Regions from separate parts of the Vagococcus jeotgali genome, predicted to be linked through region 1. Evidence: predicted binding sites of a transcription regulator. Region 1 holds the regulator's gene; the other holds the start of a gene.
The links. The regulator LexA, encoded in region 1, represses DNA repair genes until DNA is damaged. The targets are predictions, from matches to a motif close to CNAACANNTGTTNG.
Positions count from the first base shown of each region.

Region 2: xerS (tyrosine recombinase XerS) is a predicted target of LexA. The motif match lies at 2,301-2,314, and genes of this name have one in related genera.

Region 1 covers NZ_CP142146.1:1,437,079-1,441,527, forward strand. The annotation lists gene tkt (transketolase) at 1-1,860, opposite strand, end outside; gene VSF34_RS07185 (DUF896 family protein) at 1,954-2,196, opposite strand; gene lexA (transcriptional repressor LexA) at 2,348-2,968, shown strand; gene VSF34_RS07195 (hypothetical protein) at 3,077-3,283, shown strand; gene VSF34_RS07200 (M42 family metallopeptidase) at 3,411-4,445, shown strand.
Region 2 covers NZ_CP142146.1:880,778-885,226, forward strand. The annotation lists gene VSF34_RS04575 (DUF998 domain-containing protein) at 1-1,133, opposite strand, end outside; gene xerS (tyrosine recombinase XerS) at 1,205-2,284, opposite strand; gene VSF34_RS04585 (hypothetical protein) at 2,428-2,604, shown strand; gene VSF34_RS04590 (hypothetical protein) at 2,656-3,078, shown strand; gene VSF34_RS04595 (ISL3 family transposase) at 3,366-4,449, shown strand, end outside.

The DNA.
Region 1 (4,449 bases):
AACTGTTGAGCCCATTTCGATAGAAACACGTTTTTCAACTGTTGATGGTAAAACCGATTCTTTGTATTCTTTAGATTGAGAATCAAAAAGCATTGTTGATGGCATAGAAACAACTGACACATCAATACCTTCACCACGTAATACTTTTTGTGCTTCCATAGCTAAGTTCACTTCTGAACCTGTTGCAATTAAAATACCATCTGCTTTTTCACCTTGTTGAGCCGATAATACATACCCACCACGAGCCACACCTTCATAAGCTTTTTCTTTAGTTCCTTCTAATACTGGAAGGTTTTGTCGAGATAAAGCTAGAACTGTAGGTGTTTGTGTTGCTGTAGCTGCTAATTTCCAAGCTGCTGATACTTCATTACCGTCAGCAGGACGAATTAAGTTCACATTTGGCATACCACGTAAACTTGACAGTTGCTCAATCGGTTCATGAGTTGGTCCATCTTCCCCAACAGCAATTGAATCATGTGTTAAGACATATGTCACAGGAACTTTTTGAATAGCTGATAGGCGTAATGCTGGGCGTAGGTAGTCAACAAAGACGAAGAATGTTCCTCCGTACACACGCGTGCCACCATGTAATGAAATACCATTCATCGCAGCTGCCATTCCAAACTCACGTACACCAAACCAGATATTACGGCCTTGATACTGTCCTGGTTCAAAATCCAACTCATCTGCTACCATAGTATTATTTGATGAAGATAAATCAGCAGAACCACCCCAGAAATTAGGTAGAGCTTTAGATAGAGCTTGGATTGCTTCTTTACTTGTCACACGACTTGCAGCACTCTCTCCTACTTCATAAGCTGGTAATACTTTTTCTAAATCAACCACAACTTCTTCACTAAAGCTTTCTGTAAATTGTTTAGCTAACTCTGGATATTCAGCTTTGTAGCTTTCAAATAATTCATGCCAAGCTGCTTCTTTTTCTTGACCTTTAACAACCATATCCTCATGGAATCTCTCTTCAACTTCTTTTGGTACAGTAAATTCTGGGTAATCCCAACCATAATTAGCTTTGGCATGAGCTACACCATCTACCCCAAGTGGCGCTCCGTGAGCTTTATTTGTTCCTTCATTAGTCGCACCAAAACCAATAATTGTTTTCACTTCAATAATAGTCGGCTTAGCTGATTGAGCACGAGCAATACTAATTGCCTCTTCTAGTGACTCTAAATTATTACCATCTTCTACTAAAATATGGTGCCAACCTGATGCTTCAAAACGCCCCTTAACATCTTCACTAAATGATTTGTCTAAAGGACCATCTAAAGAGATGTCATTTGAATCATATAACACAATCAGTTTATCTAATTTAAGGTGACCAGCTAAACTAATAGCTTCTTGAGAAACACCTTCCATTAAATCCCCATCACCGCATAAAGCATAGGTGTAATGATCAACGATATTATAATTTTCTTTGTTGTACGTTGCAGCTAAGTGAGCTTCTGCCATTGCAAAACCAACACTCATTGCAATCCCTTGTCCTAATGGTCCTGTCGTCGCTTCAACCCCGTCAGTATGTAATACTTCAGGATGTCCTGGCGTTAAACTATCCCACTGGCGAAATTGTTTTAATTGATCCATCGGTAAGTCATAACCTGATAAATGTAATAAGCTATAAAGCATAGCTGAACCATGTCCTGCTGATAAAACAAAACGATCACGATCCACCCAGTTTCTTGACGTTTTTGGGTTTACTTTTAAAAATTTTGTCCAAAGCACATAGGCCATTGGTGCTGCACCCATTGGTAATCCAGGATGACCTGAATTAGCTTTTTGAATCATATCTAAACTTAATGTACGGATTGAATTAACACCTAACTGATCTGTTTTATCAAATAACATCTAACATCCTCCTATTTAGGTTTTTTTTACCTTTATTGTATTTTACAACGGTTACATTATTTTTTCAAGGTAAAATTGAAAAACATGGAAGAGTTATCTTCCATGTAATCCTTTTTCTTTTTGAATTTGTTTTAATTTTTCTGGAGTCACATCTGTTCCTTCTTCATCTACAACTTTCATACCCTCTATTTGATTTTTCATACCTGAGCGAAAGGTTTGAATATACTCATCTCTTAACTCTTGTTGTTCTTTTTGTTCTGCCTCTGTTAAAGACGCCTCTGATTTAGCTTTTTTCGCTAATTCGTTAATTCTATCTAATTTATCTTTACTTAACATATTATATTCCTCCTTGGATTGACTACCTAAATAGTAGCTTAAATTCTTTAAAAATTCAATTAATTAGCTGCCTTAACCTAAAAACGAACATGTGTTTGATTAACTTAAACTTTTATGTTACACTCAAAAAAAAGCGAAAAGAGGGAATCGAATGTCAAACTCTCGTTCATCTAGACAAATTAATGTTTTAAGATATATATACGAACAAGTTGAAGAAAAAGGATACCCACCAACGGTTAGAGAAATTGGAACAGCTGTTAATCTATCTTCCACCTCTACTGTTCATGGTCACCTATCAAGATTAGAAAAAAAAGGACTTATTCAACGAGATCCAACAAAGCCACGTGCTATTGAATTAACCGATGAAGGACTTAAATTAATAGGAGTTAAATCACCTTTTATTCCTATGTTAGGAGTTGTTACAGCTGGTGAACCGATCCTGGCTGTCGAAGAAGCATCGGATTTCTTTCCTCTACCTCCTGATTTAAAATATGAAGAAAATAGTTTATTTATGCTAACGATTCGTGGGGAGAGTATGATCAATGCAGGTATATTTGACGGAGATCATGTCATTGTTAGAAAACAGTCTCAAGCAAACAATGGTGATATTATTATTGCTATGACAGATGACAATGAAGCAACATGTAAACGATTCTTTAAAGAAGACCACTACATTCGACTACAACCTGAAAACGACACATTAGAGCCTATTATTTTAGATAATGTCTCTGTTTTAGGTAAAGTCGTTGGATTATATCGTAACCATATATAATAAAGCATTTAATAAATGCTTTATTTTTTACTTTACAAATCGAACAAGCATTCGTATAATAAGGACAATCGAACAAATGTTCTTATTAAGAATAAAGGAGAGATCATCATGTTAGCATTAAGAAGATATGCGTTTATTTTAGTTGTTTTGATTGTTGGGATGTTTTTAGGGAATATGAGTTTAAATATTGCCCTACTTGTTTTAACCCCTCTTGTCTTAATTTGGTTGATGTTATGGGATGATAAAAATTACAAGCGCCGACAAAAACAAGATTATATGAAGAAACAACAACATTACTGTTCTTATAAAAAATAAGTAAACTCTACTTATCTAATGACAATAAAAAATAATCATAGGCATATAACCGCCTACGGTTATTTTTTATTGATTTATTAACCCAATTCCTCTAATCTTGATTTGACAACAAGAAAGGAAGATATAGATGACATCAACTATTGAATTAACTAGCCAATTAACTAATATCGCTTCACCAACAGGAAATACTTTTACTATTATCGACTACATTGAGACTCTTTTAAAAGAATCAAATTATGTACCGAAAAAAACGAACAAAGGTGCACTACTAGTAAGTGTTCCAGGAAATGATGACCATAAACATCGCTTTATTACAGCTCATGTGGATACTCTTGGTGCTATGGTTCGTGCTATTAAACCTGATGGTAGACTTAAGATTGATCTAATTGGAGGTTTTAAGTTTAATGCCATTGAAGGTGAATACTGTACAGTCTACACACAAAATGGTAAAGAACTAACAGGAACGATTTTAATGCATCAAACCAGTGTTCATGTCTATAAAGATGCTGGTGATGCTCCTAGAAACCAAGACAATATGAAGATTAGACTGGATGAAAAAGTAACAAGTAAAGAAGAAACTCAAAAATTAGGGATTCAAGTTGGTGATTTTATTAGCTTTGACCCACGTACTGTCATTACTCCTACTGGCTTTATTAAATCTAGACATCTTGATGACAAAGTGAGTGTTGCTATTTTAATTAATTTTCTACTTCAACTGAAAAAATCAGGTGATACGATTCCATTTACGACACACTTTTTATTTTCTAATAATGAAGAAATTGGTTATGGCGGTAATTCAAATATTGACCCTCGTGTGATTGAGTATGTTGCCGTTGATATGGGTGCTATGGGTGATGATCAACAAACTGATGAATACAGCGTCTCAATCTGTGTAAAAGATGGAAGCGGGCCCTATCACCTTTCTCTTAGAAATCATTTTGTTACACTTTGTCAAAATAACCACATTCCTTACCAGCTAGATATCTACCCTTACTACGGTAGTGATGCCTCTGCTGCTATCAGATCTGGTGCTGATATTAAGCATGGTTTAATCGGGGCAGGTATCGAGGCTAGTCATGCTTATGAAAGAACACATATTGAATCAATTGAAGCTACTGAAAAATTAGTAGCAGCTTATTTATTCAGCAAAGAATTAATATGATTTT
Region 2 (4,449 bases), 560 kb from region 1:
TCTAGAGTCGTTAAACGATTAATTTGTTGCAGTAGTAATAGAATCCAACAAAAAGCTAACCCAAAGGCTATCAATTCAAAAACTGTTAGTGAAAAATAGCCGACATTTTCAAATAAAATATTTGATAGAACTAAACAAACAGCAATAGTGTATGATACAACTAAAAATTGTTTGGTTACTTGTGGCAATAGCCATCTAATACCGATTATTAAAATAATGACTAACGTTACCAATACTCCTGCGACTTTATCATGTAATTCATGTAACATCCCAGCGTTATTAGGGAAGAAACCGACACCTCCAAGTGCTAAAGCAAGTAAGGTTAATAAGATACGTAGAACAATCAAGCCTTTTTGTGTATAGCCTTGATTCTTTAACGTTACAAACAAATAATCAATCAAAGCTATCATTAACAAAGCTGAAATCATTAACGTTATGTTAAAAGGCCAACTGCTAACAGCTTCATTTGTTCCTAAGAAACTAAAATTAATTTGCCACCACTGACTCTCGCTATTTGTAATCATTGAGAAAAAGATACCACCTACGATGACAATAATCAATACATTAATAATCATCTCAGATGTGAAAAGTGATGCTGAATAAATCATAAAATAATTAATGGCACAAATGAACAATAAAAAAATAGCAGTTGCTGTGTATTTATCAAAGCTCGCTCCTTCAAAAACAGTACCAATCACCCAAAAGAAGGCCATTAAAACTAAAAATAAAATGACTGCTGATGAAAATATGATAGTCGGGACATTTCGCCAGTATATATCTCTAGTTGATCTATTTTTTGGATCACGCTTTCCACGAATAAAAAAAATAGAAAAGGAGATAACTCCACTAAATACGCCTAGATAAATTAAGAAACTAGATATAGATTCATGACCTGTCATTGGTATTTGTGTCATATGTAAACTAGATACAATGGCATAAAAAGAAATCGTCATCAAAATGGATGGTATCAAAAACCACTTTAGAGGAACCTCTTCTGATGTATCATGGTTCATTGGTTTTTCTATAATTAACCTTTTCCCTTCTTTTTTTAATTGAATCTCACCAGTATTATCTAAACCTAATTCCGAAATGAACTCACTAGGAATTTCTAAATTATATTTCTTTTCCTCCAAACAAATAATCCTCCTTATATATAGCTAGTTATCAGTATAAACAAATACTTACCAGATTGCCATAGTTAGGACTAATTTTGCCATAAATCATTTATCGCATCACGTTTTTCTTTATCTACTATATGAGTGTATAAAGAAGTCGCACTAGTTCCAGTTTGTCCAAGTTGATGGGAAACTGTGAGTAGACTATTAGTATTCTTATATAGCTGAGTACCGACTGTGTGTCTTAATTTATGTGGTGTCATTTTAGTTTTAAATGAAGCACTGTATTTACTTACTAATTTTTCAACTGTTGATTGATCAATTCTTTTAGCTTCTTGTTTGTAGGTTGTTAAAAACAAAGATTTTTCTCTTTGATCAGGTTGATAGAGCTTTTCTCTGGCGTGATAGTAAGTGGTGATATGGTCCATAAACATAGAGGAGATCATAGTAGTATCTCTAAAACCACCTTTTCTAATTACAGTAGCTTCCATATTATGAATATCTAAGTCACTGATTTTCATGTTTACTAACTCAGACAATCTAATACCCGTTCCTAAAAACAAAGCAATAATCGCTAGGTCTCTTTCTTTATTACGTCTAAAAGCATGTACAGCTTGATGGCTAGTTAATGTTGCTTCATAATCATGATTGATATATTCTAAAAATGCCACTGATTCTGAGCCGATCAAAATCTTCTTTTCAATAGCCCGTGATCTATCTTGAAGTGTTCGTCCTGTCTTCACGTTATCAATTTTCAACATGACATTTTGAGATAAGTAAGGTTTTCCCTTGTTATCCTCAGTTTGATTTGCTAAGTAGTGAAATAAGGAGCGTAGAGCGGTAATCGCTCTTTGAATTGTGACATGACTTCGTAAGCCTCCATCTTGTGTGGTTCCTTGCCTTGGTGATGACATCAAATAAGATTTATATAAATCCATATCTTCTTTTTTTAGTTTTTCCAAGTCACTGATTGAAATATAAGATATCTCAACTTGGACCACAGACTCTGCCACTAACCATTCAAAGAATCGTCTGAATTCTTTGGCGTACTCATATAAAGTCACAAGGGAGTAGGGGACAATACTTTTAGCTTGAACATATTCATGAACAAGAGGTGGTAATGTTTCTAACTCCTGATTTAATCGATTTAAATTTTTTTCATTTGACATCTTAGTAGCCTCCTAGCGAACTTATGTTCTGAATATATAGTATAGCTTACTTATCCAATTGTCAATCACGCTTAGTCTATATATTGTTTCTTCTTATTTTTTATCATATAATACGGGAAATGTGAAGATTCAGGGAGATAGTCATGACAAATTATAAGATAAGAAAACATATGGATGATTTAATGGTATTTGCTAAGACACTACCAGGATCTAATGTGTATTACCGTGAAGATTGGGATACTATTTATTTTGATTTAAAAGGAAAAAAATTTGGACAATTTGAGTGTATCACAAATGATTTTTTTATTTGTCTAGCTTAATTTTACAATCGGCGCTTGTTTAGATTTAGAAAAAAAATTCATGCTATTATTATGCCTACAGGTAGTTTTTGCTTGTTACCGAGTCAGATTGTAGCAGATGTTTTGGCATCTTTTCATGCTCACTTAGAAAAAGATGGTGTTTTAATATTAGATACAGAGTTACCTTCTTGGTTTGTTAAAGGTGAGATAGATATTCAAGATATTCCACTTGGTGAGATGACAGGGATTTTATTTACAGGAATTGCACAAGATATTGATTGGTATGACCAGAAAGTCAGTTATAGTCACCGATATGAACTGGTTGAAAATGGTAAGGTTATAGAAACTGAATTATCTAATTTTGAGCTGAATTGGTATGGTATTCAAGAATTTACACAACTTTTAAAAGGAGCTGGTTTTAGTGATATGCGACACGAAGTAGGGTATGGTGATCTAAAAAATGATTCTTTAATTACTTTTATTGCTAAAAAATAGTCTCACAATTATATTTAAAATATAAGAGGGTAGAAGTAGTGTTGACTACAAAGTTTGAGTAGATTATATCAGAATTCTCATAGGCAAGGTGTGATAATAAAAAGTGAGGAATTTAATATATTATTATTAGTAGCAAAAACTTCAATATATTGTTAAATCGGTTGTATAATTTTTGATGTGGATGAAGAAATTCATTCGCATCTATTTTTTTTCAAAATAATAGAAACATACGAACTTTCCCGTTAAAATTAAAGTGACCAAACCAAATTTTAGAAAGGAAGATTCGTATGTCCCATAACCATTGTATTCGACTATCGCTAGATTTAAAAGATAAAAATATTTATTTCGATTCTATTTTTTGTGAGGAACAGCTTATTAAAGGGATAAGATCCAAGATTTATAAAGGTATTCTTACTTACACTCCTTCGGCTTGTCCTTGTTGTGGCATTAAAAATGAACAATTTTCTATTGTGAAAAATGGGTTTATTTCTTCTCGAATAAAGTGGTTAAGTGTGGCTCACTACCCAACCTATCTTTTATTAAAGAAACAGAGATTCCTTTGTCGTCATTGTGACTCCTCTTTTCTAGCTGAATCTTCAGAAATTGAGAAACATTGTTTTATCGCTAAAAGAGTGAAGCAATCAATTCTTATTGAGTTAAGTGATGCTATCTCGTTTAAAGATTTAGCTAAAAGACATTTTGTTTCATCAACAACGATTAATAGAATTTTAGTATCTGGTGGTAAAGACTTATCTAATCAATTTTTATATTTACCTCAAAACCTTTGTTTTGATGAATTTACTTCGGTTAAAAACAATAGTGGCAAGTACAGTTTTATTTACTCTGATTCCTCTACACACCAAATTATCGATATTCTCATTGATAATAAAAAGCTAACACTAGAGAAACACTTTCTTAAGTACTCTCTAAAGGTTCGTCGCCAAGTAAAAACAATTGTCGTTGATATGAATGCAGCCTATTTTAAATTAGCCAAAAGGCTATTTCCTAATGCTGAGGTGATTATTGATCGCTTTCACTTAGTTCAACTTATCAGTCGCTCTTTAAACATAACTAGAATTAAGACGATGAATCGTTATCGCACATCGAATGTAACTGACATGAAAAATTATCGAAAACTAAAAAAATATTGGAAACTCTTTTTAAAAGATTCTAATGAATTGAATTATACAGATTATCGTTATCAGCGTTTATTTAAGAGTATTTTACCTGAAACAGATGTCATGGATTATTTACTTAGCTTAAACAAAGAGTTATCAGAAACTTATAAACTTTATCAAGAACTATTATACTGTAGTAAAAACAATGATTTTGACACTTTTTCTGATCTATTATTATTAGCTAACGAAGATA